Regions from separate parts of the Pseudomonas sp. HOU2 genome, predicted to be linked through region 3. Evidence: predicted binding sites of a transcription regulator. Region 3 holds the regulator's gene; each other region holds the start of a gene.

Region 1 (7,370 bases), 400 kb from region 3:
CGCCCGCCAACACCACCACAGCCAACAAAATAACCAGACTCATATTCTCAACCCCGCGCAATCAGAACCAATGCCACCACAATCAACACCAATGCCAGCCACCGCTCGGCATTGACCTTCTTGCGCGTCGCGCCGAACCAGCCGAAATGGTCGATCAGCACACTCTTGCCGACCTGCCCGGACAAAATCGCGATCATCGTCATCGCAATCCCGATATGCGGTGTCGCCAGGGTCAGCACCACCACGTACATCGGCCCCAGAAACCCGCCGATCAATTGCCAGCGCGGCAGATCGGTCAGCGCCGGGCCTTTCTGCGGGCCGGCGAACAACAGCAGCAAAAACAGAATCGCCGAACCTACGCCGAAGATGCTCAAAGTCGCCCACAGATGCCCGACCTGCTCCCCCAACGGCCCCAGCAACCCGGCCTCCACCGACAGGCTCATGCCGGCCAGAATCACCAGCGGCAGCAACAACAGGCGCAACCACGACCGGGTCGCCGGCGCCGGCACACTCACTTCATCCAATGTCTGCATCATCCAAAACCCACGCAAGTAAACGATGGCGCGGATTATCGGCTGGCATAGCTGTGCGATAAATGGGAGCATCCGGACAACACTTTTGCGCAACTCGCACAACAGGACGATCCATGCATGGGCTGAATGAACTGGGCTTCAAGGCACTCAGGCTGTTCGTGGCGGTGCTCGACCACGGCAGTTTTTCCGAAGTCGCCCGCCGCGAGGGCGTGGCGCCCTCTTCGATCTCGCGGCAGATCCAGTTGATGGAGCAGGCGCTGAACCAGCAACTGCTCTACCGCCACACCCGCGCCGTGACGCCGACCGAGGCCGGACGCATGCTCGGCCACCATGCGCGGCTGGTGCTGGTGCAATTGGAGGAAGCCGAGCAGGCGTTGCAGGAACAGCAAAGCGAACCCACCGGGCTGGTGCGGATCAACGCGCCGGTGGTATTCGGTCAAAGGCATCTGACGCCGTGGCTCGGCAAACTGTGCGCGCGTTATCCGAAGCTGCAACTGGACATCCAGCAGACCGACCATTACGTCGACCCGTTGCAGGAAGGCGCCGACCTGCTGTTTCGCATCGGTCCGATGCACGACTCGAGCATGCAGGCGCGGATTCTCGCGCCGCATCGCTTTCAGGTCGCCGCCAGCCCGGCCTATCTCGAGCGCCACGGTACTCCGCAACACCCGCAGGATCTGGCGCAGCACCAGTGCCTGGCCTACAAAGGCGCGACCGGCCAGCAACGCTGGTTTTTCCGCCAGGGTCAGGATGACTGGACGCCTTACTCGGTCAAAGGCCGGATCACCGGCAACCACGCCGACACCCTCACGCAAGCGGCCGAGCAAGGCCTGGGCCTGGTGATGTTTCCGTCATGGCTGATTGGTGAGGCGGTACGTGAAGGCACGCTGGTGCCGGTGCTGGGCGAGTATCAGGTGTCCAACAGCCTGGAGCCGCAGCAGATTGCGGTGCTGTGGCCGGGGAGTCGAAGGTTGTCGGTGAAGGTGCGGACGGTGATTGATTTCTTTGTCGAGTGCTTTGGTGAAGTGCCGTACTGGGACAGACCTTGAAGCTGAAAATCAAAAGCCCCTCACCCTAGCCCTCTCCCGGAGGGAGAGGGGACTGATCGGGGGATAGTCAAGAGATACGCTGACGTGAACGATCGGCTTTGAATCCAGAATCGACTGGTTTTTTTCAGGTCGATGTATGACGCGAGACGCTGCGGTCAGTCCCCTCTCCCTCCGGGAGAGGGCTAGGGTGAGGGCCCGCTTGAGGATTCACACAATTATCAGATACGGAACTGGCCCACCAGTTTGCCCAGGCGTTGGCCGAGGTCGGCGAGGCTGCGCGAGGTCTGCGCGCCCAACTGGGTCTCGTCCGCTACGCTGTCCACCGCCACCGCAATCTGATGCACGCTGCGGTTGATCTCTTCGGCCACCGCCGTTTGTTCCTCGGCCGCGCTGGCGATCTGCGCGTTCATCGAGTTGATGGTCGCGATCAAGTCAGCCATGGCGTCCAGCGACGCCCCGGCCTGATTGGCCTGTGCCGAGGTACCATCGCCCGCTTCACTGGAACGGCGCATCGCCTCGACCGCCGACTGCGTACCCGCTTGCAGGCGATCAATCATCCCTTGAATCTCCTGGGTGCTGATCTGCGTACGGCTGGCCAGCGCGCGCACTTCGTCCGCCACCACCGCAAAGCCGCGCCCGGCCTCCCCGGCGCGCGCCGCTTCAATCGCGGCGTTCAGCGCCAGCAGGTTGGTCTGCTCGGCAATCGAACGAATCACCCCGAGCACGCCGACAATCGACGACACGTCCTGCTGCAGGCTGTCGAGCGACACGCCGCTGCTGCGAATGTCATCCACCAGCGCATGAATCTGTTTGATGCTGCCGGCCACCACGCGCTTGGCGCTCTGGCCTTCTTCATCAGTCTGCTGCGCGGCGACCGCGGCGTTCTGCGCGCTCTTGGCGACTTCCTGGGCGGCGGCGGACATCTCATTGATCGCGGTGGCGACCTGATCGGTCTCGTGGCGCTGACGCTCCATGGCCTGGTCGGAGCGCTGGGCCTGATCCGAGACCTGATTCACCAGGCCAGTCAGTTGCGTGGTCATCTCGGTGATCTGCCGCACCAGGCCGTGGATCTTGTCGACGAAGCGGTTGAACGAGCCGGCCAGTTCGCCGAGTTCGTCCTGGCTGGTGATGTTCAACCGGCGTGTCAGATCGCCCTCGCCCGCCGCGATGTCGTCGAGATTGGCTTTCATCAGATTGAGCGGGCGCAGAATGGTGTTGGCCAGCAGCATCCCGGCGATGGCAATCACCAGCAACACCACCAGCGCCACGCCGACAATGCTGAGGATCACGCCTTTCATTCGCTCCTGAACTTGCGCCTCGACCACCGCGACTTGCGCTTCGATACCGTCGAGGTTGACCGAGGTACCGACCGCCATGTCCCACTTCGCCAGGTATTCGGTGTAGCCAAGTTTCGGCACCAGCACGCTGGCGTTGCCCGGCAACGGCGAGCTGTATTGCAGATAGTGGGTGCCGTCCTTCGCCACTTTCACCAGGCCGAGGTTGACGTAGACGCCGTTGGGATCGCGGTTGTCCTTGAAGCTTTTGCCCACGCCTTCAGGGTCGTTGGCCTTGAACAGGCGCACGGTCTCGGAGTCGTAGCCGAAGAAATAGCCGTCCTTGCCGTAGCGAATGCCCGACAGCAGCTTGATCGCCTGCGCCCGCGCCGCGTTGTCACCGGGGGCGGCTGCGTCGTACAGCGGCTTGATCGTGGTCATGGCCACGGCGACGTAACTTTGCAGCGTGGCCTTGGCGTCGGCGAGCAGGCGCTCGCGGGTCTGCTCGACCTCGGTGTGCGCCTGTTGCTGAAGGATGAACAGCGTGGTCAGGCTGATGACCAGCGCAAAGAGCAGCACCGGCAGGACGGCGAGGGACAGGACTTTGGCCTTGAGACTCAAGCGCATGGGGGGGCTCACTCTTTTGGTTTTATTGGCGTGGTTAAAGGCGTTAACGGCACGCAATAGCAAAAGTTGAGTCTGCAGACACTGCATATCCCTGTGGGAGCGGGCTTGCCCGCGATGGCGGTGTGTCAGCCACATAAATATTGAATGTGCCGACGCCATCGCTGGCAAGCCAGCTCCCACAGTTTTCAGAGGGATCAGAGGACCATCGCGGCCACCCAGCCGAACGCCAACAACGGCAGGTTGTAGTGCAGGAAGGTCGGCACCACGGTGTCCCAGATGTGGTGGTGCTGGCCATCGACGTTCAGCCCGGAGGTCGGGCCCAGCGTCGAGTCGGAGGCCGGCGAGCCGGTGTCGCCCAGCGCCCCGGCGGTGCCGACGATGCACACGATGGCCATCGGGCTGAAGCCCAGTTGCACGCACAGCGGCACGAAAATCGCCGCCAGAATCGGCACTGTGGAGAACGACGAGCCGATACCGATGGTCACCATCAGGCCCACCAGCAGCATCAACAGCGCGCCGATCGCCTGACTGTGATCGATCCACGCCGCCGCACTTTCGACCAGCGAGCGCACTTCGCCGGTGGCCTTGAGCACTTCGGCGAAACCCGAGGCGGAGATCATGATGAAGCCGATCATCGCCATCATCTTCATGCCTTCGGTGAACAGGTCGTCGGTCTCACGCCATTTGACGATGCCCGAGGCCGAGAAAATCAGGAACCCGGCCAGTGCGCCGATAATCATCGAGTCCAGCAGCAACTGAATGATGAACGCGGCGGCAATCGCCAGACCGGCAATGCCGATGGTCTTCGGGTTGTACGCCACGCTGACCTGCTCGACCTGTTCGATCTTCTGCAGATCGTAAACGCGCTTCTTGCGATAGCTGAAAAACACCGCCAGCAACAGGCCGAAGACCATGCCCAGCGCCGGAATCGCCATGGCGTGCATGACGTTGATCTGGCTGATATCGACCCCGGCCTTGCTGACGTTGGCCAGCAGAATCTGATTGAGGAAGATGTTGCCGAAACCCACCGGGAACACCATGTACGGGGTGATCAGGCCGAAGGTCATGACGCAGGCGATCAGCCGGCGATCCAACTGCAACTTGGTCAGTACATAAAGCAGCGGCGGCACCAGCAGCGGAATGAACGCAATGTGGATCGGCAGAATGTTCTGCGAGGCAATCGCCACCACCCACAGCAGACCGATCAGCAGCCATTTGACGCTGCCGCCGCCGCTCGAATGCTGGCGGTCAACCATCGCCAGAGCCTTGTCGGCCAGCGCATGGGCCAGGCCGGACTTGGCAATCGCCACGGCGAAAGCGCCGAGCAACGCGTAGGACAACGCCACCGTGGCCCCACCACCCAGGCCGCTGTTGAACGCCTTGAGCGTGGCGTCGATGCCCAGACCACCGGTCAGGCCGCCGACCAGTGCACCGACGATCAACGCGATCACCACGTGCACGCGGGACAGGCTGAGGATCAGCATGACGCCGACCGCAGCAATCACTGCATTCATTTCACTACCTCAAAAACACTGCGATGAAATCATCACCGCCAGACAGGATGAGTCCGCCAACGGTTAACCGGCGGATTTGCAAAGAGGGTCTTATTAGAAGGGCGCGCACTGTGCCGCAGAGTGGCGGCGGTGTCAAAGCGAGCCGCTGAACTGAAATGTAACTGGCAATGCACAACCCGGTGATGCGCAGGAGATCCCTGTGGCGAGGGAGCTTGCTCCCGCTCGGCTGCGCAGCAGTCGCAAAACCGGTAGACGCGTTATGCCTGAATGACCGCGTTAGCAGGATTTAGGGGCGCTACGCACCCCAGCGGGAGCAAGCTCCCTCGCCACAGGGATCTAAATGTCACTCGGCTGCGGCAATCGGTCATATTGCGCCTGAACAATAAAGAAAGCCGAAACGCGGCCGTTACAGTGCAAAGTCTCAGATATTTATCGAATAAGGACGTCTCCATGTCGCTCAGACAACTTTCCATTCAATGGAAAATCACCCTGCTCGCCGGCCTGTGCCTGGCGGGCATCGTGACCCTGCTGGTGGGTCTTTCGCTGTACCGCATGGAGCACAGCTCCGAGCTGGTGAAGGCGTCGAGCATGGAGATGCTGACCGAGTCGGCCCAGGCGCGCATTGAATCGCAGGGTGAGGTGCAGGCTGCCGGGATTCGCCAGCAGTTCATGGACGCCTATCAATACGGTCACGGTTTCTCGCGTCAGGTGCTGTTTTTGCGCGAGCAGGCCGAGAAGCGCTTCCTCGATGCCTTCGACCTGCGCGAAGACATGACCCGTCAGGTCAAGTCCGCACTGCAGGCCAACCCGGAGCTGCTCGGTCTGTCGCTGGTGTTCGAAGCCAACGCGCTGGACGGCAAGGATGAACTGTTCGCCGGTCAGGCCGAACTGGGCAGCAACGACAAGGGCCGCTTCGCCCTGTACTGGTCGCAGCCGACTCCCGGCAAAGTCACCTCGATGGCCCTGCCGGAAAGCGACATGGCTGACACCAGCACCGGCCCCAGCGGTCAGGCGGCCAACGCCTGGTTCACCTGCCCGCGCACCACGCTCAAACCGTGCGTGATCGAACCGTACTTCTATGTGATCGACGGTCAGAACGTGCTGATGACCAGCATCGTCTTCCCGCTGATGGTCAACGGCAAAGTCATCGCCTCGCTGTCGGTGGACATCAACCTCAACAGCCTGCAGGCGATCAGCCAGGGCGCGAGCAAAAAACTCTACGACGGCCAGACCGCCGTGAGCATCATCAGCCCCACCGGCCTGCTCGCCGGCTACAGCCCGGACGCCAGCAAACTGAGCAAGCGCCTGGATGCCGTGGACACCGTCAGCGGCGCCGAACTGCTGCGCCAACTCGGCGCCAGCAGCAGCGTCAGCAGCCTGCACGGCAACGGCCAGTTGAAAGTGCTGTCGCCGTTCCAGCCGATCCCCGGCGGGCCGGCGTGGGGCGTGTTGCTCGATGTGCCGGAAAAAGTCCTGGTCAGCCGCGCCGAAGCGCTCAAGCAGCAACTGGATGCGAGCAACAACTCGGGCACATTGATCGAACTGAGCCTCGGCGTGCTCGCGGCGCTGGTCGGCCTGCTGCTGGTGTGGCTGATGGCGCGCAGTGTGACCAAGCCGATTCTTGGCGTGGCGCACATGCTTGAAGACATCGCCAGTGGCGAGGGCGATCTGACCCGCCGTCTGGCCTATGACAAGCAGGATGAACTCGGTCAACTGGCCGGCTGGTTCAACAAGTTCCTCGACAAGTTGCAGCCGATCATCGCCGAAGTGAAACGCTCGGTGCAGGACGCGCGCAACACCGCCGACCAGTCCTCGGCCATCGCCACCCAGACCAGCGCCGGCATGGAGCAGCAATACCGCCAGGTCGATCAGGTCGCCACCGCCTCTCACGAAATGAGCGCCACCGCGCAGGACGTTGCACGCAGCGCCGCGCAAGCCGCCGAAGCCGCCAAGGACGCCGATCGCGCCACCCGTCAGGGCCTGACCGTGATCGACCGCACCACTGCGAGCATCGACACCCTGGCCGCCGACATGAGCGCTGCCATGGTGCAGGTCGAAGGTCTGGCCGCCAACAGTGAGAAGATCGGCACCGTGCTGGAGACCATCCGCGCCATCGCCGAACAGACCAACCTGCTGGCCCTCAACGCCGCGATCGAAGCCGCCCGCGCCGGTGAAGCCGGGCGTGGTTTTGCCGTGGTCGCCGACGAAGTGCGCAACCTTGCCCGCCGCACCCAAGAGTCGGTGGAAGAAACCCGTCAGGTCATCGAGCAATTGCAGACTGGTACCCAGGATGTGGTCGGGTCGATGGGCAACAGCCATCGTCAGGCTCAGGGCAGTGTCGAACAGGTCGGGCAAGCGGTGACCGCACTGCGC
Region 2 (7,370 bases), 2.9 Mb from region 3:
CTGGCTGTCTTCCATGACCCGCACCACATCGCGGGTGCCCTGTTGCAGTTGCTGGATCATGCTCTGGATTTCTTCGGTGGCCTTCTGGGTTTTCTGCGCCAGATTGCGCACTTCGTCCGCCACCACGGCAAAGCCGCGCCCCTGTTCGCCGGCCCGCGCTGCTTCGATCGCCGCGTTCAACGCCAGCAGGTTGGTCTGCTCGGCGATCCCGCGAATCGCGGTGAGGATCGCATTGATGTTTTCACTGTCCTTGGCCAGCGTCTGCACCACCTCCACGGCCTTGCCGATTTCCACCGCCAGCACACCAATCGAATTCGAGGTGTCACGGACAATCTGCATGCCCTGACCGGCGGCCTGATCCGCATGGCTGGCGGCTTGCGCAGCCTGAGTGGCGTTGCGCGCCACGTCTTGCGCGGTGGCGGTCATTTCCTGCACCGCGGTAGCGACCTGATCGATCTCGGCCATCTGTTTCTGAATGCCGATGTTGGTGCGAATCGCGATGTCGGCAGTGTGTTCGGAGGAATCGCTGACGCTCTGCACCGACGTCACCACCTGCGTGATCATCGCCTGCAATTTGGCGAGGAAGGTGTTGAAGCCTTTGGCAATCGAGCCCAGCTCATCGCTGCGATCACTGCTCAAGCGGCGGGTCAGATCGCCTTCACCTTTGGCAATGTCATCGAGCATGGCGACCATCTGCTTCAGTGGTCGGGCGATGCCATGGCCTACCAGCCAAATCACCAGCAGGCCGATGGCGGCGATGATCAAGCCGACCATGGCCATGCCGAAGGTGTCGGACTTGCGTTGTGCATCAAGGTCGGCCTGCAGTTTCTGCAGATCCGCCATCACTGCGTTCAGCGGCAGTTGCAGCATCAGGGTCCAGCGCGCGTCGGTCTGGCCGATGCCGAACGGCAGGTACAGCTCGATGCGGCCCTTGTCCATGTTGACGGAGTAGGTGACTTCGCCACGTTTGAGATTGGCCATGTTGGCAATCTGCTCGGCGTCGAGAATGTCGCTGACCTTCTCGCCGAATTTGCTCGGATCCTGGGTGTAGGCGACGATCCGGCCGTTGCCGCCGATCAGGGCCATTTGCCCGGCACCGCCGTACAACTTCTGGTTGGCAGCGAGGAGCATTTCCTGGATGAAGTTCACCGACAGGTCGGCGCCGACGATGCCCTGGAACGCGCCGTTGAGCATGATCGGTTCAATGAACGAGGCGAGCATCACGACCTTGTCGCCGACTTTGTACGGCGCCGGATCGATCACGCAGGATTTCTTGCTCTCTTTCGAGCACAGGTAGTACTCGCTGGCGCGCACGCCGGTGGACAGGACTTTCTGGTCGTCGACGTCCACCAGTTTGTCCAGGCCCAGGGTGCCGTCGTCATTGCGGAACCACCAGGGCAGGAAGCGCCCGTTGGCGGCATCGATGCCGACTACGCTGGTGCCGATGTAGGCGGCGTCATTGTGGTCCAGGGCGTTTTTTTCCCAACCGATGTAGGTGCCGAGAATCTTCGGGTTCTTCTCGACGTTTTCCTTGATCAGGCTGATCAATTGCTCACGGCTGACGCTCAGTTTTGGCTGGCCGTCGGCGCCCGGTGTGCCGAGCAGCGCATTGACCCGCACCAGCCCCCCGGCAATCAGCAGCGGTGCTTCGAGTTCGCGCTGGATCTGGCTGACCTGGGTCTGCGCCAGCGAGGTCAGGCGTTGTTCGATGACTTGTTCGAACTGCGCCTGGGTGCGCTGTTGCACCATGTCCTGGGTGCGGGCACCGGAAAACAGCGCGTACAGCACCAGCGCGGCAACCACGCTGAGCACGATGGCGCCGGCCAGGGCGGCGACGGAAAACTGGATCGACTTGAACTTCATGGGAGCTCCGCACGCAAGAGGACGTCTGCGCTGTTGTATCGGCAGCAGGCATTGCGCCATGAGTGGCGAGCGGAATATTGGGCGGGCGATGTCGCAAATGGATCAGTGCGCGACGCAGTGGCAGCGGGTCTGCCGGTTGCTGTGAATTTTTTACGACAGCAGCGGTGGGAAACTTCCGAAAGACCCTGCAACACGTCTGTTGTATCTGGCGCCGATACAATTCACCCCCTAGGATACGCGGCAGGTTTTCAGGGAGCTTTTGAATGAACAAGACATTGGTTGTAAGTGCACTGAGCGCAGCGCTGTTGCTGGCCGGTTGTCAGTCGGTCAACACCACCAGCGGCGGAGCCGTCGGTGTGGAGCGCAAGCAGTACATGTTCAGCATGCTGTCCTCGCAAGAGGTCGACCAGATGTATGCCCAGTCCTATCAGAAGACCGTTGGCGAGGCGTCGAGCAAGGGCGTGCTGGACAAGACCAGCCCCGAGGCCAAACGGGTTCAGGCAATCGCCAACCGGCTGATCGCCCAGGCGCCGACCTTCCGCCCGGATGCGGCGCAATGGCAGTGGGAAGTCAACCTGATCAAGAGCGACGAACTCAACGCCAACTGCGGCCCTGGCGGCAAGATCATTTTCTACACCGGGCTGATCGACAGCCTGAAGCTGACCGACGATGAAATCGCGGCGGTCATGGGCCATGAAATCGCCCACGCCCTGCGCGAGCACGGTCGTGAAGCGATGTCCAAGGCTTATGGTATTGAAATGGCCAAGCAGGGCGCCGGTGCGTTGTTCGGTCTGGGTCAGGACAGCCTGGCGCTGGCCGACACCGTGGCCAACTACGGCATGACGCTGCCCAACAGCCGCGCCAATGAAAACGAAGCCGACCTGATCGGTCTGGAACTGGCCGCGCGCGCCGGCTACAACCCGAATGCTGCGATCACCTTGTGGAACAAGATGAGCAAGGCCTCGGAAGGTGCACCGCCGGAGTTCATGAGCACTCACCCGGCCTCGACCAGCCGCATCGCCTCGTTGCAGGCAGCGATTCCGAAAGTGATGCCGTTGTACGAGAAAGCGCCGAAGTCCTGATCAGAACCCAGGCAAGGCGAACCTGCTTTTGTGGCGAGGGAGCTTGCTCCCGCTGGGCTGCGAAGCGGCCCCAAACCCTACAATCACGGATTAACAGTTAACCCGTATTAGCAGGGTTTGCGACGGCTGCGCCGCCGAGCGGGAGCAAGCTCCCTCGCCACAGTTCAGTGTTACTTCAGGCTGGGTTTAAACCCAGCCACTGCTCTGCATCGCCTTGTACACCGCAACGATCGCTAGAATGAAGAACGCCGAAGCCGCCAGGCGACGGATCAAGGTCAGTGGCAATTTCTCCGCAGCAAAGTTACCGGCCAATACCACCGGCACGTTGGCAATCAACATGCCCGCCGTCGTCCCGATGATCACCAGCCACAGCTCCGGATATTGTGCCGCCAGCATCACCGTGGCGATCTGTGTCTTGTCACCGATTTCCGCCAGGAAGAATGCGATCAGCGTGGTCAGGAAGGGCCCGAACTTGCGTGCGGTGCTGGCTTCATCGTCGTCCATCTTGTCCGGGACCAGTGTCCACAGCGCAGTGGCGGTGAAGCTTGCGGCGAGAATCCAGTGCAGAACAGAATCGGAGAAGAAGCTGCCGAACCAGGCGCCTACCGCACCGGCTGCCGCGTGGTTGGCCAGGGTCGCGGCGACGATACCGGCGATGATCGGCCAGGGTTTGCGAAAGCGAGCGGCGAGAATCAGCGCGAGCAGTTGCGTCTTGTCGCCGATTTCGGCCAAGGCAACGATTGCGGTGGGAACGAGTAACGAGTCCAGCATCAGGATTTTCCTAAGGGGCGGGTCGACACGGCTATGACACGTACAGCCTTCCCGCCCCGGGTAAGGTGTGCGTGTCATAGGTCTTGTCAAACCCTGCGATCCGTCTGGTGCGGACGCTTGGGTCGCATACGCCATGATCTGAGGATCAAGTATGTTGACGTATGCCGGACGAGCTTGGCGCTCGTGGGAGACTACTCCCCTAGGACGGAGCGGATTCTGCCTAGGCAGAACCCATTCGGCAAGTGCTAATTTTCAGCCGCGCTTGGCCCGGTAAATCCGGAAACCATTGCCTTCGGCCTTGATCGCACACACGCCCAGATGCTCCTCGATCAGCGGCTGATACTTCAGGAAACTGTTCGCAACCAGGCGCAGTTCGCCACCGTTTTTCAGATGTTTGGCCGCTTTTCGCAGCAAGTTCTCGGTGGCGAAATAATCGGTATGCACCCCGACATGGAACGGCGGATTGCTCAGAATCGCGTTCAACCCCATCGGCGCGGCGTCGATGCCGTCACCGGTCAGCACCTCGGCTTCCAGACCGTTGGCCGCCAACGTCAGGCGGCTGCTGGCGGCGGCAAACGCATCGACGTCGAGCAGGGTCACCTGATTGTGTGGATAGCGCCGTTTGACCGCCGCGCCCAAAACACCGGCGCCACAGCCGAAGTCGAGCAGGTGGCCGCTCGGCAGTTTGTCCAGATGCTCCAGCAGCAGGGCGCTGCCGCGATCCAGTCGACCATGGCTGAACACGCCCGGCAGACTGATGACTTTCAACGGGCCTTCGGCCAGCGGCAGCTCATAAGTCTGCGCCAGGCTTTCCAGTGATTTGGCTTCAGGTGCGTTGGCCACAGTCACTTGCCACAGTTGGCAGTGGCGGGCGCTGTCGAGTTTGCGTGGTTTGCCGAACGGGTTGAGCTGCTTCGATGCACCCTCGATGCCGCTGCGCTTTTCCCCGACCAGAAACACCTCGCGCCCGGCCAGACGTGCGGCCACGGCGTTGAGGATGTAATCGGTCAGATCCTTGGACTTGGGCAAAAACACCACGGCGCTGTCGAACTCGCGCTCCGGCACGTTCACGCCGAAATGGCTGCGACCTTCGAAGCGCGCATCGAGGGCGGCCTGATCGCCGGCATGCCAGCACCAGCCGAATGCATTGGGCAGGCGCCCGAGCAGATCGTCGGCAGGCAAACCGGCCAACAGCAGCGAACCCTGAAATAATTCGGCCTGACGAAGCAGTACTTCACTGCGCGGATCCATAACTGCTCCTTAAAAAAAAGTGCCGCAGTTTATCAACTGACGACCCGCAGCGCTTCACCGCTGAAGAACGCCAGTGCGTTTTCGGTCAATTGGCCGACGATACGCTGCCGCGCTTCACGGCTGCCCCAGGCGTTGTGCGGGGTGACGATCAGCCGGGGAATATCGGCGGCGAGCAACGGATTGCCATTGACCGGCGGTTCCACGCTGAGCACATCGGTGGCCGCGCCGCCGAGGTGACCGTTGCGCAGGGCATCAGCCAGGGCCTGTTCGTCGATCAAGCCGCCACGGGCGGTGTTGACCACGAAGGCGCCGGGTTTCATCGCCGCCAGTTCGCGGGCACCGATGAAGTGTCGGGTGTGTTCATTGAGCGGGCAGTGCAGGGTCAGGGCGTCGATCTGCGGCAACAGTTCGTTTAGTGGCAGACGATCCGGGCGTGCCGGGCGGCCGGGTATCTGCCCGAGCAACACACGCATGCCAAACGCTTCGGCCAGCCGCGCGACCGCGCCGCCGAGCTCACCGTGACCAAGCAGGCCAAGGGTTTTGCCCTCCAGTTCGACAATCGGGTAGTCCAGCAGGCAGAACTGTCTGGCCTGCTGCCAGCGACCTTCGCCGACCGCTTTTTGATAATCCGCGAGGCGGGTGGCGAGGTTGAGCAGCAGCATGATCGTGTGCTGCGCCACCGAAGGCGTGCCGTAACCCTGACAGTTGCACACGGTGATGCCGTGGGCGCGAGCCGCGTCCAGATCGACGTTGTTGGTGCCGGTGGCGGTGATCAGGATCAGTTGCAGATCCGGGTTGGCGGCCATCGCGGCGGCATCGATGCGGATCTTGTTGGTGATCGCCACGCTGGCGCCGTGCAGGCGTTCGGCGACTTGTTCAGGGGCGGTCTGGGCGAACAGTTGCAGGTCGCTGAAGCAGGCGCGCAACGGGCTGAGGTCGAGATCGCCGAGATCCAGTGACGGGTGATCGAGGAATACGGCGCGGCGCGGGTTCGTCATCAACTGTACCTTTTGTGCTTGGAACGGAAGGCGTAATCTGCCGAGCCTACCAGATGAAACAATTGGTTACTCACAGCGCCCGCAATACCCTGTGGCGAGGAAGCTTGCTCCCGCTGGGCTGCGAAGCAGACCCAAACCCATTCACCGTATTGTGTCAGGCACACCGGTGTTTCAGGTTTTACGACTGCTGCGCAGCCGAGCGGGAGCAAGCTCCCTCGCCACAGGGTTTGAGCCAGTTGATGAATTGTTTTTACTCATTAAAGAGGAGCCCCCATGTACTGGACCGAATTCTTGACCGTTGCCCTGATCCACCTGCTGGCCGTGGCCAGCCCCGGCCCGGACTTTGCCGTGGTGGTGCGCGAGAGTGTGACCCATGGTCGTCGCGCCGGCACCTGGACCGCGCTGGGCGTGGGCACGGCGATTTTCCTGCACGTGGGTTATTCGCTGCTGGGCATCGGCCTGATCGTTTCGCAATCGATCGTGCTGTTCAACGCCTTGAAATGGGCTGCCGCCGCGTATCTGTTGTACATCGGCTTCAAGGCCTTGCGCGCGCAGCCGGCGAAAACCGTTACCGATGACCTGCACAAGGAAGCCGGTGTGCGCACCGCGCGCGGCGCCTTCACTTCTGGTTTCGTTACCAACGGCCTGAACCCGAAAGCCACGCTGTTCTTCCTGTCGCTGTTCACCGTGGTGATCAACCCGCACACGCCACTGGCGGTGCAGGCGGGTTACGGGGTTTACCTGGCCGTTGCGACCGCTTTCTGGTTCTGCCTGGTGGCGATGCTGTTCAGTCAGCAACGTGTACGTGCCGGTTTTGCCCGCATGGGCCATTGGTTCGACCGCACCATGGGCGCGGTGCTGATCGCTCTCGGCGTGAAAATCGCGTTTACCGAGATGCACTAAGAGCTGAAACCCGATCAAAACTGTGGGAGCGAGCTTGCTCGCGAAGGCGTCGGATCAGTCGATATCACAGGTGACTGGAAGATTGCTTTCGCGAGCAAGCTCGCTCCCACAGGGAGATGGGGAATTCCTACACGAGTTGGCTGAGTTTGCTCAGATTATTCAGGTAGTCGCGGGGGTTGTCCCCGAGCAAACGGCGAAACATCGCGCTGAACGCCCGCGCGCTACCGTAACCCAGGTCCCGCGCCACGCTTTGCACGCTGTCCCCGGCGAGCAGGCGCGGCAGGGCTTCCATCAGGCGCAGTTGCTGGCGCCAAGCGTTGAAACTCATCTTCAGTTGTCGCTGGAACAGCCGCGCCAGGGTGCGTGAGCTGGCGCCGACCTGCTGCGCCCAGTCTTCCAGAGTGTTGGGGTGATCCGGTGTGTGCAGCAACGCCAGACAGATGTTCTGCAGGCGCCGGTCAGTCGGCATCGGGATGTGCAGCGGCAGGTTTTCCAGGCTGGC
Region 3 (7,370 bases):
CCAGACGCGCCAGCGCGGCCAGCAGTTCCGGGGTAGCGGCAGTGATCGGTGCACGTTCACGGACTTCGCTGAACATGCTGTTCACCGCGTCCAGTGCTTCAAGCACCACGTCCATCAGTTCTGCATCAACGCGACGCTCACCCTTGCGCAGGATGTCGAACACGTTTTCGGCGATGTGACAGCACTCCACCAGCTCATTGAGCTGAAGGAAGCCGGCGCCCCCTTTTACAGTGTGGAAACCGCGAAAAATTGCGTTGAGCAGATCTGCGTCATCCGGGCGGCTTTCCAGCTCGACCAGTTGTTCGGACAGTTGCTCAAGAATCTCGCCGGCCTCAACCAGGAAATCCTGAAGGATCTCTTCATCGGCGCCGAAGCTCATTAATGGGGTGCTCCTACAGGTCTAAAAACCTAAAACTCAAAATCCAAGGCTGGATAACAAATCGTCCACATCGTCCTGACCGGACACAACGTCTTCTCGTTTATCGGCATGAATCTGCGGACCTTCACCCTGCGAGAGATGTTTTTGTGGATCTTTTTCTGCAAGCATCGCGGCGCGGTCGTGTTCGATGCCCGCAAAGCGGTCCACCTGACTGGCCATGAGGACGAGTTTGAGCAAATTGCTTTCGACTTCGGTGACCAGCTGGGTCACACGCTTGATCACTTGACCGGTGAGGTCCTGATAATCCTGAGCCAGCAGGATGTCGTTCAGATTGCTCGACACCGCACGGTTGTCCGTGCTGCTGCGTGACAGAAAACCGTCGACCCGGCGCGCCAGCTCGCGGAACTCTTCAGCCCCGACCTCGCGACGCATGAAGCGGCCCCAATCGGTGCTCAGCGCCTGGGCTTCTTCAGCCAGGCCATTGACCACCGGCGTGGCGCTTTCCACCAGATCCATGGTGCGGTTGGCCGCGGCTTCGGTCAGCTTGACCACATAGCCCAGGCGTTCGGTGGCGTCGGTGATTTGCGACACTTCCTCGGCCTGCGGCATGTGCGGATCGATCTGGAAATTGACGATCGCACTGTGCAGTTCGCGTGTGAGCTTGCCCACTTCCTGATACAGGCCGCGGTCACGGGTCTGATTGAGCTCATGGATCAGTTGCACAGCGTCGCCGAACCTGCCTTTTTCAAGGCTCTCGACCAGTTCGACCGCGTGTTTTTTCAGGGTCGACTCGAAATCGCCCTGTGAAGATTCGTTATGCTCCATAGCTCCCCCGCGCGTCATCAGCCGATGCGTTCGAAAATCTTCTCGATTTTGTCTTTCAACGCCTGAGCCGTGAAAGGTTTGACCACGTAGCCGTTCACACCGGCCTGAGCGGCCTCGATGATTTGCTCGCGCTTGGCTTCAGCGGTCACCATCAGCACCGGCAGATGCTTGAGTTTTTCATCGGCACGCACGTGGCGCAGCAAGTCGATACCGGTCATGCCCGGCATGTTCCAGTCCGTTACCAGAAAGTCGATGCTGCCGCTGTTGAGCACCGGAATGGCGGTCGTGCCATCGTCGGCCTCGACGGTGTTGGTGAACCCGAGATCGCGCAGCAGGTTCTTGATGATCCGCCGCATCGTTGAGAAGTCATCAACGATGAGGATTTTCATGTCTTTGTTCAATTCGACCTCCAAGCAGTCTTAAACGCGCCCAGCACCTGGACGCGCCACTTCAATCAATCGGCGCAGCACTCGAAGACTGTCTGGAGCACAACAGAGCAAGACCGGTGCCGTTCATCACCGCACCAGCCTCGTTCGCAGTGTCCCCACACTGCCTTCAGCGCGCTCGCCACTCCCCCAAACGCCCCCGCAAACGGGCCGCGCACTGGCTGTGTAACTGGCTGACCCGCGATTCACTGACGCCAAGGACTTCACCGATTTCCTTGAGGTTCAGTTCTTCGTCGTAGTACAGCGCCAACACCAGTCGCTCACGCTCCGGCAAATTGGCAATCGCGTCCGCCAGCGCCGCCTGGAAGCGTTCATCTTCCAGATCGCGTGACGGCTCAAGATGAGCACTGGCGCCATCCTCGTGCAGCCCTTCGTGTTCGCCGTCCTGCAACAGGTCGTCGAAACTGAACAGCCGGCTGCCCAGGGTGTCATTCAAAATCCCGTAGTAATCGTCGAGACTCAATTGGAGTTCGGCCGCAACCTCGTGATCTTTAGCGTCACGGCCGGTTTTAGCTTCAATTGCGCGAATTGCGTCGCTGACCATACGGGTGTTGCGGTGAACCGAGCGCGGAGCCCAGTCCCCTTTGCGTACTTCGTCGAGCATCGCGCCGCGGATCCGGATGCCCGCGTACGTTTCGAAACTGGCGCCTTTGCTGGCGTCGTATTTGGTCGAGACTTCGAGCAGGCCGATCATCCCGGCCTGAATCAGGTCTTCAACCTGCACACTCGCCGGCAAGCGCGCCAGCAGGTGATAGGCAATGCGCTTGACCAGTGGCGCGTAACGCTCGATCAACTCGTATTGCGCGTCACGTGCCGACTTCTTGTAGTAGTTCATACCGCTCGCGGTCATAACACAGGCCCTGCCGTTTGCTGCACGAGGCGCTCGACGAAAAACTCCAGGTGACCGCGCGGGTTGGCAGGCAGCGGCCAGGTATCGACCTTCTGCGCGATCGCCTTGAATGCCAGCGCGCACTTGGAACGCGGAAAGGCTTCATAGACCGCTCGCTGCTTCTGCACGGCCTTGCGCACGCTTTCGTCGTACGGCACGGCGCCGACGTATTGTAAGGCGACGTCGAGGAAGCGATCCGTGACCTTGGTCAACTTGGCGAACAGATTGCGCCCTTCCTGCGGGCTCTGCGCCATGTTGGCGAGGACGCGGAAGCGGTTCATGCCGTAGTCACGGTTGAGCAGTTTGATCAGCGCGTAGGCGTCGGTGATCGAGGTCGGCTCGTCGCAGACCACCAGCAACACTTCCTGGGCGGCGCGGACAAAACTGACTACCGAGTCACCAATACCCGCAGCGGTGTCGATCACCAGCACATCGAGGTTGTCGCCGATGTCGCTGAAGGCCTGAATCAGACCGGCATGTTGCGCCGGGCTCAGGTGCACCATGCTTTGGGTGCCGGAGGCGGCCGGCACGATGCGGATCCCGCCGGGCCCCTGCAACAGCACGTCGCGCAGCTCGCAGCGGCCTTCGATCACATCGGCCAGAGTACGTTTGGGGGTCAGCCCCAGCAGAACGTCGACGTTCGCCAGCCCCAGATCGGCGTCCAGCAGCATGACCCGACGGCCAAGCTCTGCCAGCGCCAGAGACAAGTTCACTGACACGTTAGTCTTGCCGACGCCACCTTTGCCGCCGGTCACCGCGATCACCTGTACGGGATGCATGCTGCCCATGTTATTTCTTTACCTTGTCTTGCATAGACGGAGGCCACATTACTGGCTGCGCGTTCACAACCGGAACAATGCATGGCAGACCATCGATGTAGGTACAAAAACTGTTCATTACCTCAGCCAACCTGCTTGGTCGGGCTGTGGTAGATATCAGCGAACATGTCAGCCATGGCTTCTTCGCTGGGTTCTTCCTGCATTTGCACGCTGACGGCGCGGCTGACCAGTTGATGACGGCGCGGCAGATGCAGATCATCCGGAATCCGTGGGCCATCGGTCAGGTACGCGACCGGCAGTTCATGACTGATCGCCAGGCTCAACACTTCGCCAAGGCTGGCCGTCTCATCCAGTTTAGTCAGGATGCAGCCGGCAAGCCCGCAACGCTTGTAACTGTGATAAGCGGCGGTTAGAACCTGTTTCTGGCTGGTGGTTGCCAGCACCAGATAATTTTTTGAACGGATGCCACGCCCGGCCAGACTTTCCAGTTGCATGCGCAGGGCCGGATCACTGGCCTGCAGGCCGGCGGTATCGATCAGCACCACGCGTTTGCGCAGCAGCGGATCGAGCGCCTGCACCAGCGACTGGCCCGGATCGACGTGGGTCACCGGCACATTGAGAATCCGCCCCAGGGTCTTCAGCTGTTCCTGGGCACCGATACGGAAACTGTCCATGCTGACCAGCGCCACGTTCTGCGCGCCATACTTGAGCACGTAGCGCGCAGCGAGTTTGGCCAGGGTGGTGGTCTTGCCCATGCCGGCCGGACCGACCATGGCAATCACCCCGCCCTCTTCCAGCGGCTCGACTTCCGGTACGGCAATCATTCGCGCCAGATGCGCGAGCAGCATGCGCCAGGCCTGACGTGGTTCTTCGATGTCAGTGATCATCGCCAGCAGATCGCGCGACAACGGCCCGGACAGACCGATGCGTTGCAGACGGCGATACAGATTGGCTTGGGCCGGACGGCTGCCTTGCAGCTGATTCCAGGCCAGCGTGCCGAGCTGCACTTCCATCAGCTCACGCAGACTGTTCAATTCGAAACGCATCGAATCCAGCGCACGCGGATCGACACCAGCGGCCGCCGGTGCAGGTGCCGGAGCCGGACGCGCCGGGGCGGCGTAAGTCGGTTCGCTCAACGGTTCGGCAGCGGTCAGCGGCAGGCCGGCCGTCAACGGCAGCCCGGCGAACAACTGGCGATTGGTGTTGCCGTCGGCTTCGCCACGCAGGCTCAGCTCGGCCTGGGCGGTAACGATGCGCGACTGGGTCTTGCGCAGCTCGTCCTCGAGCTCCATGTTCGGAACCCGTGGCGCCAGCGCCGACAATTTGTAATCCAGCGCCGCCGTCAGCTCGACGCCGCCGGCAATGCGGCGGTTGCCAATGATGGCGGCATCAGCGCCCAGCTCATCACGAACCAGCTTCATGGCCTGACGCATATCGGCGGCAAAGAAACGCTTAACTTGCATAAACCACTACCTCAGCCGTTGGGCCCTACTGTCGCAACGATGGTCACTTGCTTGTTGTCCGGTATTTCCTGGTAGGCCAGCACGTGCAGCCCTGGAACTGCGAGGCGACCGAAGCGCGAGAGCATCGCGCGGATCGGGCCTGCTACCAACAGAATCACCGGTTGACCTTGCATTTCCTGACGCTGCGCCGCTTCGATGAGCGAACGCTGCAGCTTCTCGGCCATGCTTGGCTCCAGCAGAACGCCCTCTTCAGAGCCTTGTCCTGCCTTCTGCAGACTATTGAGCAATATTTGTTCCAACCTTGGTTCCAAGGTGATCACAGGCAGCTCGGAGTCAGTGCCTACAATGCTTTGGACGATGGCGCGGGATACGCCGACGCGTACTGCGGCCACCAAGGCGGCGGTATCTTGACTCTTGGCGGCGTTGTTGGCGATAGCCTCGGCAATGCTGCGGATATCGCGTACCGGCACGTGTTCGGCGAGCAACGCCTGCAGCACTTTGAGCAACTGCGACAGCGAAACCACCCCCGGCACCAGCTCTTCAGCCAGTTTCGGCGAGCTTTTGGCCAGCAATTGCATGAGTTGCTGCACTTCCTCGTGGCCGATCAGCTCACTGGAGTGCTTGTACAGAATCTGGTTCAAGTGAGTTGCGACCACGGTACTGGCGTCGACCACGGTGTAACCGAGCGATTGTGCCTGCGCACGCTGGCTGACTTCGATCCACACCGCCTCGAGGCCGAAAGCCGGATCTTTGGCGGTAATGCCGTTGAGCGTGCCGTAGACCTGCCCCGGGTTGATCGCCAGTTCGCGATCCGGGTAGATCTCGGCTTCGGCGAGGATCACCCCCATCAGGGTCAGGCGATAGGCGCTCGGCGCCAGATCGAGGTTGTCGCGAATGTGTACGGTCGGCATCAGGAAGCCCAGATCCTGCGAGAGCTTCTTGCGCACGCCCTTGATCCGCGCCAGCAACTGCCCGCCCTGGTTGCGATCTACCAGCGGGATCAGGCGGTAACCGACTTCCAGGCCGATCATGTCGATCGGGGTCACGTCGTCCCAGCCCAGTTCCTTGGTTTCCATGGCGCGGGCCGGCGACGGCAGCAGTTCCTGCTGACGCTGAACCTCTTGCAGCGCCTGCACCTTGGCGACGTTCTGCTTTTTCCAGAACAGATACGCGCCACCGGCAGCCAGCGCGGCCATGCTCAGGAACGAGAAGTGCGGCATGCCCGGGACAAGGCCCATGACCGCCATCAAACCAGCGGCCACCGCCAGGGCTTTTGGCGAGGCGAACATCTGCCGGTTGATCTGTTTGCCCATGTCTTCCGAACCGGAAGCACGGGTCACCATGATCGCTGCCGCTGTCGATAACAACAGTGATGGCAATTGCGCCACCAAACCGTCACCGATGGTCAGCAAGGCGTACACCTTGCCCGCGTCGGCGAAGGTCATGTTGTGCTGGAAGATACCGACGGCCATACCGCCGATGAGGTTGATGAACAGAATCAGCAGGCCGGCGATGGCGTCACCACGGACGAACTTGCTGGCACCGTCCATCGAACCGTAGAACTCGGCCTCTTGCGCGACTTCCTGACGGCGAGCCTTGGCCTGGTTCTGGTCGATCAGACCGGCGTTGAGGTCGGCGTCGATCGCCATTTGTTTGCCGGGCATCGCATCGAGGGTGAAGCGCGCGCTCACCTCGGAAATCCGCCCGGCACCCTTGGTCACCACGACGAAGTTGATGATCATCAGGATCGCGAAGACCACGATACCGACCACGTAGTTACCGCCGATCACCACCTCACCGAAGGCCTGGATCACCTTACCGGCAGCGGCATGGCCGTCCTGACCGTGGAGCATCACCACCCGCGTCGAGGCCACGTTCAACGCCAGCCGCAGCAGCGTCGCCACCAGCAGAATGGTCGGGAACACCGCGAAATCCAGTGGCCGCAGCGCATACACGCAGACCAGCAGGACGACGATCGACAGGGCGATGTTGAAGGTGAAGAACACATCCAGCAGGAACGGCGGCACCGGCAACATCATCATCGCCAGCATGACCAGCAGCAACAACGGCACGCCCAGATTGCCTCGACTGAGGTCGGCAACATTCGAGCGAGCAGTGTTGAATAACTGAGAGCGATCCACCGGTTTTCCCCGTTCCTTTAAAGCAAACTTTTGACGCCCAAAGCAGGCGCACGGCGGCTACTGCAAGAAGCCTTCCAACTTTTGCCGGGGATTGAAATTGAGGTTTATTTCGGGGAATTGTCTTGCCTGAAGCCGGGCGCCATGGAGCCGACCGCAAAACAGTCGCAGGACGGCTGTCACCCTTAGCGCAGGTGAACAAAAATCAGAAAAACTCGCGTATTGGCGAATTTATCCGGCAATCAAAATTTGCTTTGGATTAATTTCACCAAGACGCAAATCGCGGCCCACCAGATAGCGCGCCCCCTTACGGATCTGCCTGCCTTCCACCTCGACATACTCTTCCTCAGAATAGCCAAATCTCACGATTTCATCAGGCTCATGAAAAGGATCATCGGGGCGTGCCTTCAGCACACTCAGTGCCCAGGTAAAGTGAATGTTCGGCACATCC
Region 4 (7,370 bases), 1.7 Mb from region 3:
GAGGTTGGCCACGCTCTGCTGGTTCAGCAGGTTGATCTGGTTGACGTCGACGTTGAGGGTTTCCACCACCGCGGTCTGCTCTTCGGTTGCAGCGGCCACCGACTGGTTCATGCCGTCGATTTCGCCGATGCGCTGGGTCACGCTGACCAGGCGCAGACCGGCCTGATTGGCTACTTCCACGCTCTCTTCGCTGGACGCCTGACTGGCGTTCATGGTGGTCACCGCTTCACGGGAGCCGACCTGCAAGGAGGTGATCATTTTGTGGATCTCTTCCGCCGATTCCTGGGTGCGGTGGGCGAGGTTGCGCACTTCGTCCGCCACCACCGCAAAACCGCGTCCGGCTTCACCGGCACGGGCCGCTTCAATCGCCGCGTTGAGTGCCAGCAGGTTGGTCTGCTGCGAAATGCCTTTGATCACATCGAGGATGTGGCCGATGTTGTCGGTGCTGGCATTCAGGGTTTCGATCTGGGTGCACGACAGGCTGATCTTCTGCGACAGCTCGGTCATCGCCTGAATGGTCTGCTCGACCACCTGACGACCGTCATCGGCCTGCTCGCTCGCGCCGCTGGCGTGCTGCGAGGCATCGGCGGCGTTGCGGGCGATTTCCTGGGTGGCGGCGCCCAATTGGTTGATCGCTGCGGCGACACTGTTGGTGCGCGCGCTTTGCTCGTCGGAACCGACGATCGAGGCGTTGGACGAGGCCATCACGCGTTGCGACAGGTCGTGCACGTGACGGGTGGCCGACGACACTTCGGAAATCGACGCATGAATGCGCTCGACGAACTGGTTGAACGCGCTGCCCAGTTCGGCGAACTCATCCTTGCCTTCCACCACCAGACGCCGGGTCAGGTCGCCTTCGCCTTGAGCGATGTCCTGCATCGCGCGGCCCATGGTGGTCAGCGGACGCATCAGCACGTTGATCAGCAGGCTCAGCAGCAGCGCAATCGCAGCGACCGCGACGAACATCGCGATCAGCGCCGAAGTACGGAACTGGCTGAGGGCGGCGTAGGCCTTGTCGCGATCGATCGACAGACCGATGTACCAGTCGGCATTCGGCAAGTCGCTGACCGGGGTGAACGACAGGATGCGTTCCTGGCCGTTGAGCACCACGTTCTGGTTGCCTTTCTCGATGCGCACGCCGGCGTTCGGGTAGATGTCCTTGAGGTTCTTCATCACCTGGTCTTTGTCCGGGCTGACGATCACCTGACCGTCGCCGCTGACCAGGAACGCGTGGCCGAGGCCACCGAAGTCCACCGAATTGATGATCTTCACCAGGGTTTCCAGGCTCAGGTCGCCACCGACCACACCCAGCAGTTCGCCATTCTTTTTTACCGGCATGGCGATGGTCACCACCAGACCACCGACCGCCGCCATGTACGGCGGGGTCAGCATGGTTTTGTCAGCAACGACTGCTTGCTTGTACCAAGGGCGCTGACGCGGGTCGTAGCCGTCGGGCATCTTTGCGTCAGGGCGCTGGGTGAACACCCCGTTGGCCTGACCGACGTAGGTGAACTGGAAGTTCGAGGTGAAAGCCGGTTGATCGACCAGCCCCGGGAAGTCGGCGTCCTTGCCCTGATGGGCAACGTTCTGCGCGAGGTTTTCCAGCACCAGAATCCGCCCGCTCATCCAGTTCTGCACGCTGCTGGCGGTCAGATCGCCAGCCTGCTGCACGGACGACTGAAGGTTCTGGCGAATGGTGTTGCGTTGCAGATAGTCGTTGTAGAGGGTGAACAAAGCGAAAGCCAGGACCACGACGCCCGAGGCGGCCAACAGGATTTTATGGCTGAACTTGAGATTCATTTCATGGGACTTCTTATGCAAAAGTGGGGATGCGTTCCGGGATGCAACATTCCATGTACAGCGCAGGCGGCGTTCTGACGGCCGCTCTACTTTGGTGCACGCATGTCTCACCAGTCTGTCGGCACCGTTCGCGGAAATCTTAGGGCTGCGTGGGAAATGGCCTGCATTTCTGTCAGATTCCCGCCGAACGGCGTGCCAGAGCGTCCGCCACGAAGTTTTTTTGCTGGATCTCCGAGCAGAGGTTGCAAAATTCGCAGCCCCTGATAAAAATGCGACTAATTATCATTTGTGACGTTCGGGCTGTCGCGTTCATGTCCTCACCTGAGTTTGCAGTGCAGGCGCTTTACAGGAGTCATCACGGCTGGCTCAACGCCTGGCTGCGGGCGCGGCTGGGCAATGCCGCGGATGCCGCAGATCTGGCCCAGGACACTTTCGTGCGCCTGTTGCAGCGCAGCGAACGCCTGGAACTCAAGGCGCCTCGCGCATTTTTACGCACCATCGCCCGTGGCTTGGTGATCGATCATTGGCGTCGTGAAGAAATCGAACGCGCCTATCTCGAAACCATCGCGCATTTGCCCGAAGCCGAAACCCCGAGCGCCGAAACCCGCGCCTTGGTAATCGAGTTGCTCGAGAGCATCGCGCGCATGCTTGAAGGCTTGCGGCCGAAAGTGCGTCAGGCGTTTCTGCTGGCGCAGTGCGAAGGTTTGACCCACAAGCAGATCGCCGCGCAGATGGGCTTGTCGCTGCGCTCAGTCGAACGTTACGTCGCCGATGCGCTGTATCACTGCTACGTGTTGCGGTACGACAGCTGATGCCTGTGGATAACCTCTCGACCGGGCGACGCGCCGAACCGCCGCAACAGGTGGTCAAACAAGCCATTCACTGGCTGCTGCGGCTGCGCAACAACCATGGCAATGCGCGCCTGACTCATCAATGCGACGCGTGGCGCGCCGAACATCATGAGCATGAACTGGCCTGGCAGCGCGTGCAGTCGCTGCAGGCGGAATTGAGCCATAACCTGCGCGCCGTGCCCGGCGCCCAGGTGGCGTTCAATACGCTGGAAAACAGTGCGCAAGGGCTGGGCCGGCGACAAGCCTTGAAGCTGCTGTCTGGCGCGGTGCTGATGAGCTCCGCGGCATGGCTGGCCAAGGACTCCTCCGTCTGGCAGCAGTGGCGCGCTGATTACGCGACGGCGACCGGCGAGCGCCGCAGCTTCCAGTTGCCCGATGGCACGCGGATCGAGCTGAACACTGCCAGCGCAGTGGATCTGGATTACACCGCGCAGCAGCGGCTGATCAAACTCACCCGTGGTGAAATCATCGTCACATGCGGCGGTAACGATGAAGGCGCGGCGTTCAACCGGCCACTTCGCGTGCAAAGTCGTCACGGAAGTTATGAGCCGATAAAAGCCCGCTTCATCCTGCGTCAGGACAACGATTGCACGCGACTCACCGTCAGCTCCGGGAGCGTCGCCATCCGCAGCGGCGCAACCTCGGTCGAGGCACTCGCCGGGCAGACCTATCTGATCGATCACCATCAGGTGCGCCCGGCACTTTCACTGAATATGGAGGCGGGTGCGTGGGTCGACGGTTTGATCGTCACTCGCAACATGCGCCTGGGCGATTTCCTCAATGAAGTCGGGCGTTATCGTCAGGGTTTTGTGACGTGCGCGCCGCAGGTGGCGGACTTGCGCCTGTCCGGAGTGTTCCGCCTGGAGGACACCGACAAGTTGCTGGCCATCCTGCCGCAGACGTTGCCGGTGCAATTGCGTTATCGCACCCGTTGGTGGGTCACGCTGGAAGCAGTGGCCTGAATTTATTTTGGCGGGTTTTCGCAACGAGTCCGGCTTGGTCAGTAAGCACTTCAACAGCCTTTGCGACTTGCCACGGAAACCTACAATGACTGTCCGCATCACCTGTAAGAACTCTCTGAATTTCGCTGCCGAATCGGGCCTGCTGCGCCACGCCATTCGCGCCGCCCTGCTCTCCACCGTTCTGGGTGCCGGTGCATTGCCCGGCATTAGCCTCGCCGCCAACACCAGTGAAGCGAGCAGTCATCGCTACAACATCGCCGCCGGCCCGCTGGGCGAAGCGCTGAACCAGTTTGCGCGCCAGGCGGGCATCACCTTGTCGATGACCCCGCAGCAAACGCAGGGGCGGCAGTCTCCGGGCGTAAAGGGCGAATACTCAACCGATCAGGCGCTGAGCCATTTGCTCAGCGGCTCGGGGCTGGAAGCGCTCAGCCAGGACGGCAGCAGCTACATCCTGCACTCAGTCAGCGATAGCGCCGCACTGGCGCTGCCGACCACCGACATCAAAGGCTTCGCCCTCGGCAACGCGCTGGGCAGCATGGAAGGCTACAACGCCACCCACAGCCAGATCGCCACCAAGACCAGCACCGCGCTGCTGGAAACTTCGCAAAGCGTGTCCGTGGTCACTCGCGAGCAAATGGACGATCAGGGCTCACAGACTGTCTCCCAGGCGATGCGTTATACCCCCGGCGTGCTGACCAACCCTTACGGCGCGACCCATCGTTACGACTATGTGGCGATGCGCGGTTTCAACGACGGCTCGGTGGACAACATCTATCTCGACGGCCTCAAGTCGATGGGCGACAGCGGGACCTACAGCACGATGCAGGTCGATCCGTATTTCCTTGAGCGCGTGGATATTCTCAAAGGCCCCTCGTCGGTGTTGTACGGCCGCAGTTCGCCCGGTGGGCTGGTGGCGCTGACCAGCAAAAAGCCGTTGTACGAGGCCTATCATCAGGTTCAGGCCACGGTCGGTACACAAGGTCAACGCGGGATCGGTTTTGACTTCAGCGGTCCGGTCGATGACGACAAGCGCATTGCCTATCGTCTGACCGGTTTGACCGATCAGTCCGACACGCAATTCGACCACAACAAGGAAAAACGCTTCGCCCTCGCCCCGACCCTGAGCATCGATTTCACTGAAGACACCTCGCTGACGCTGCAGGCGTATCTGCAACATGATCCGGATGGCGGCTACCACGGCGGCGTGCCGGCAGACGGGACGATTCATCAGCGCAACGGCAATCGTATCTCGCCGCACTTCTTCGAGGGCGAGCCGGGGGTTGATGGTTACTCGCGGGATCAGCAGTCGTTCGGCTATCAGTTCGAACATCGCTTCAACGATGTCTTCACGGCTAGGCAGAATTTCCGTTACCTCGACTCCAAAGTGAACATGGATCAGGTTTACGCCTATGGCTGGACGACGCCAACCAGCAACGAACTTAACCGCTACTACACCGGCGGCGATGAACGTCTGCATGCGTTCATCGTCGACAACATGCTGCAGGCCGAATTCTTCACCGGGGCTACCAAGCACACCGTATTGATGGGTGCGGACTATCAGCGGCGCAAAACGGTGGTTGACTGGACCAGCGGCGGTCTGGCGCCGATCAATGCGTTCAATCCGGTCTACGGCAACTCGGCGATCGACCTGTACGGCGAGACCAGTTACCTGCGACGCCTGGAGCAAACCGGCGTGTACCTGCAGGATCTGATCGAGCTGGACCAATGGCGCTTCTCGCTGGGTTTGCGGCAGGACTGGGTCGAGACCTCGGATGAGAACCGTATCGCCGAAGCGGGCCGTCCGGTCGGCACGGAAATCAACGATCGCCGCACCAAACTGACCGGCCGCGCTGGTGCGCTGTACCTTTTCGATAACGGCCTGGCGCCGTACATCAGCTATTCCGAGTCGTTTAACCCGAACTCGTATGCCGACAGCGCCGGCAATCCGCTGCCGCCGACCGATGGTACGCAATGGGAAGTCGGCCTGAAGTACCAGCCGCCGGGCACCGACAACCTGTTCACCGCCTCGCTGTTCCGCATCGATCAGGAAAACCTGGCGACCAAACTGCCGCAGGAAAACTTCTATCGCGCTGTAGGCGCTGTCCGTTCGCAAGGCCTGGAACTGGAAGCGCACATGCAGGTGACCGACAACCTGAAAGTACTCGGCAGCTACACCTTCACCGATATCGAGTATTCGAAATCGATGGTCAGCACCTTGAGCACACCGACCGATGTGATCGAGAACAAAGGCAATTCGCCGACTCAGGCACCGCGGCACATGGCGTCGCTGTGGGCGGACTACAAATTCGACAGCGCGGCACTCGATGGCCTGCGTCTGGGCGGTGGTGTGCGCTATGTCGGCTACAGTTGGGCGGATGCGGAAAACACGCTGAAGGTGCCGGCCTACACCTTGTTCGACGCATCCATCGGTTATGACCTGGGCAAGGTTGGTTTGAAGGGTGTCGACGTGCGCCTGAACGCAAACAACCTGACCAATGAATCCTACGTCGCCTCCTGCGCGAGTCTGAACTTCTGCTACATGGGCGAAGAGCGCAACGTCGCCGCCACGGTCAGCTACCAGTTCTAAGCCTTTGCCTTGTGCATAAAAAAGCCAGCCCCTGATTGTTCAGGGGCTGGCTTTGTCGTCTTTGTGGGGAATTTCATGCGCGTATTATTGGTGTTGTTGCACCGCTATATCGGGCTGGCGACGGCGGTGTTTTTGCTGCTGGCCGGGATCACCGGGAGCATTCTGGCGTTCAATCATGAGTTGGATGAGTGGCTGAATCCGCAGTTTTATGCAGCCTCCGCAGAGGGGCAGCGATTGCCTCCCGGGGCGTTGGTCGAGGCTGTGCAAACCACGCATCCGAGGCTGCAGGTCTGGTACATGGAGTACCCGGACGAGTTGGGGCATACCGCGCTATTGGCAGCTGTTCCGCGTAACGACCCGGCGACAGGCAAACCGTTTGATGAGCGCAATCAGGTGTTCTATCTGGATCCGGTCAATGCCGAGCAGAAAGGCCAACGTTACTGGGGCGAGTGCTGCTTTGCGCGGGAGAACTTCATTCCGTTCATTCTCGAGTTTCACTACAACCTGACGTTGCCCGGAAATTGGGGATTGTGGTTGATGGGTTTGGTTGCCATCGCTTGGGTGATCGATTGCTTCATCGCGCTGTGGCTGACGTTTCCTCGTGGCAAGCCGTTCTGGAAGAAATGGTCGACGGCCTGGAAAATCAAGGGTGGGCACGCTTATCGACTCAACTTCGATCTGCATCGAGCCGGGGGATTGTGGCTGTGGTTGTTGTTGCTACCGATTGCGGTCAGCAGTATCGCGATGAACCTGCCAAGTCAGGTATTCAAACCAACAGTGTCGCTGTTTTCGCCGATTGAGCCGAGCGTTTATGAAGCCCGAGGACGAATGCCTCCTTCCGAGTTGGGGGTGACGCAATTGAGTTATCAACAGGCGTACGAAAGGGCATTGCAGGAGGGAAAGAGGTTGGGGCTGACGGCGGCGATCGGGGAGTTGTATTACAGCTTTGAGTACAACTTTTACGGTGCAGGATTCGGGCAACACGACACTCAAGCGCATGGCAAATCCTGGTTGTTCTTCCACGGCACTGACGGGCGATTATTAGGTCAGGAAATTGCCGGACAAGGGACATTGGGGGAGCGGTTTTACCGATTGCAGTTACCGATACATGGCGGCCGGATCATCGGCTTCACCGGGCAAGTGATCATCGCGGTGTTAGGTGTAATGATC

Evidence for each region. Region 3 encodes FliA, which starts transcription of late flagellar genes. Its sites were predicted from a motif close to CTAAAGTTTNNNNNNNNNNNGCCGNTAA; they were not measured.
Region 1: the regulator FliA is predicted to act here: its motif matches at 3,527-3,554, upstream of ABV589_RS24695 (methyl-accepting chemotaxis protein).
Region 2: the regulator FliA is predicted to act here: its motif matches at 1,899-1,926, upstream of ABV589_RS09790 (methyl-accepting chemotaxis protein).
Region 4: the regulator FliA is predicted to act here: its motif matches at 1,916-1,943, upstream of ABV589_RS15525 (methyl-accepting chemotaxis protein).

What each region holds. Positions count from the first base shown of each region.
Region 1 covers NZ_CP160398.1:5,479,748-5,487,117, reverse strand. Annotated here, with positions in the region: gene ABV589_RS24710 (DMT family transporter) at 1-43, opposite strand, end outside; gene ABV589_RS24705 (DMT family transporter) at 48-533, opposite strand; gene ABV589_RS24700 (LysR family transcriptional regulator) at 647-1,582, shown strand; gene ABV589_RS24695 (methyl-accepting chemotaxis protein) at 1,801-3,483, opposite strand; gene ABV589_RS24690 (Na+/H+ antiporter NhaC family protein) at 3,678-4,997, opposite strand; gene ABV589_RS24685 (methyl-accepting chemotaxis protein) at 5,448-7,370, shown strand, end outside.
Region 2 covers NZ_CP160398.1:2,190,767-2,198,136, reverse strand. Annotated here, with positions in the region: gene ABV589_RS09790 (methyl-accepting chemotaxis protein) at 1-1,863, opposite strand, end outside; gene ABV589_RS09785 (M48 family metallopeptidase) at 2,127-2,945, shown strand; gene ABV589_RS09780 (TMEM165/GDT1 family protein) at 3,132-3,716, opposite strand; yybP-ykoY riboswitch at 3,806-3,928, opposite strand; gene ABV589_RS09775 (class I SAM-dependent methyltransferase) at 3,969-4,967, opposite strand; gene ABV589_RS09770 (2-hydroxyacid dehydrogenase) at 5,000-5,965, opposite strand; gene ABV589_RS09765 (LysE family transporter) at 6,239-6,868, shown strand; gene ABV589_RS09760 (helix-turn-helix transcriptional regulator) at 6,996-7,370, opposite strand, start outside.
Region 3 covers NZ_CP160398.1:5,082,344-5,089,713, reverse strand. Annotated here, with positions in the region: gene ABV589_RS23055 (chemotaxis protein CheA) at 1-379, opposite strand, end outside; gene ABV589_RS23050 (protein phosphatase CheZ) at 416-1,204, opposite strand; gene ABV589_RS23045 (chemotaxis response regulator CheY) at 1,222-1,593, opposite strand; gene fliA (RNA polymerase sigma factor FliA) at 1,760-2,500, opposite strand; gene fleN (flagellar synthesis regulator FleN) at 2,497-3,327, opposite strand; gene flhF (flagellar biosynthesis protein FlhF) at 3,441-4,781, opposite strand; gene flhA (flagellar biosynthesis protein FlhA) at 4,793-6,922, opposite strand; gene ABV589_RS23020 (hypothetical protein) at 7,151-7,370, opposite strand, start outside.
Region 4 covers NZ_CP160398.1:3,423,345-3,430,714, reverse strand. Annotated here, with positions in the region: gene ABV589_RS15525 (methyl-accepting chemotaxis protein) at 1-1,800, opposite strand, end outside; gene ABV589_RS15520 (sigma-70 family RNA polymerase sigma factor) at 2,112-2,612, shown strand; gene ABV589_RS15515 (FecR family protein) at 2,612-3,613, shown strand; gene ABV589_RS15510 (TonB-dependent siderophore receptor) at 3,699-6,200, shown strand; gene ABV589_RS15505 (PepSY domain-containing protein) at 6,276-7,370, shown strand, end outside.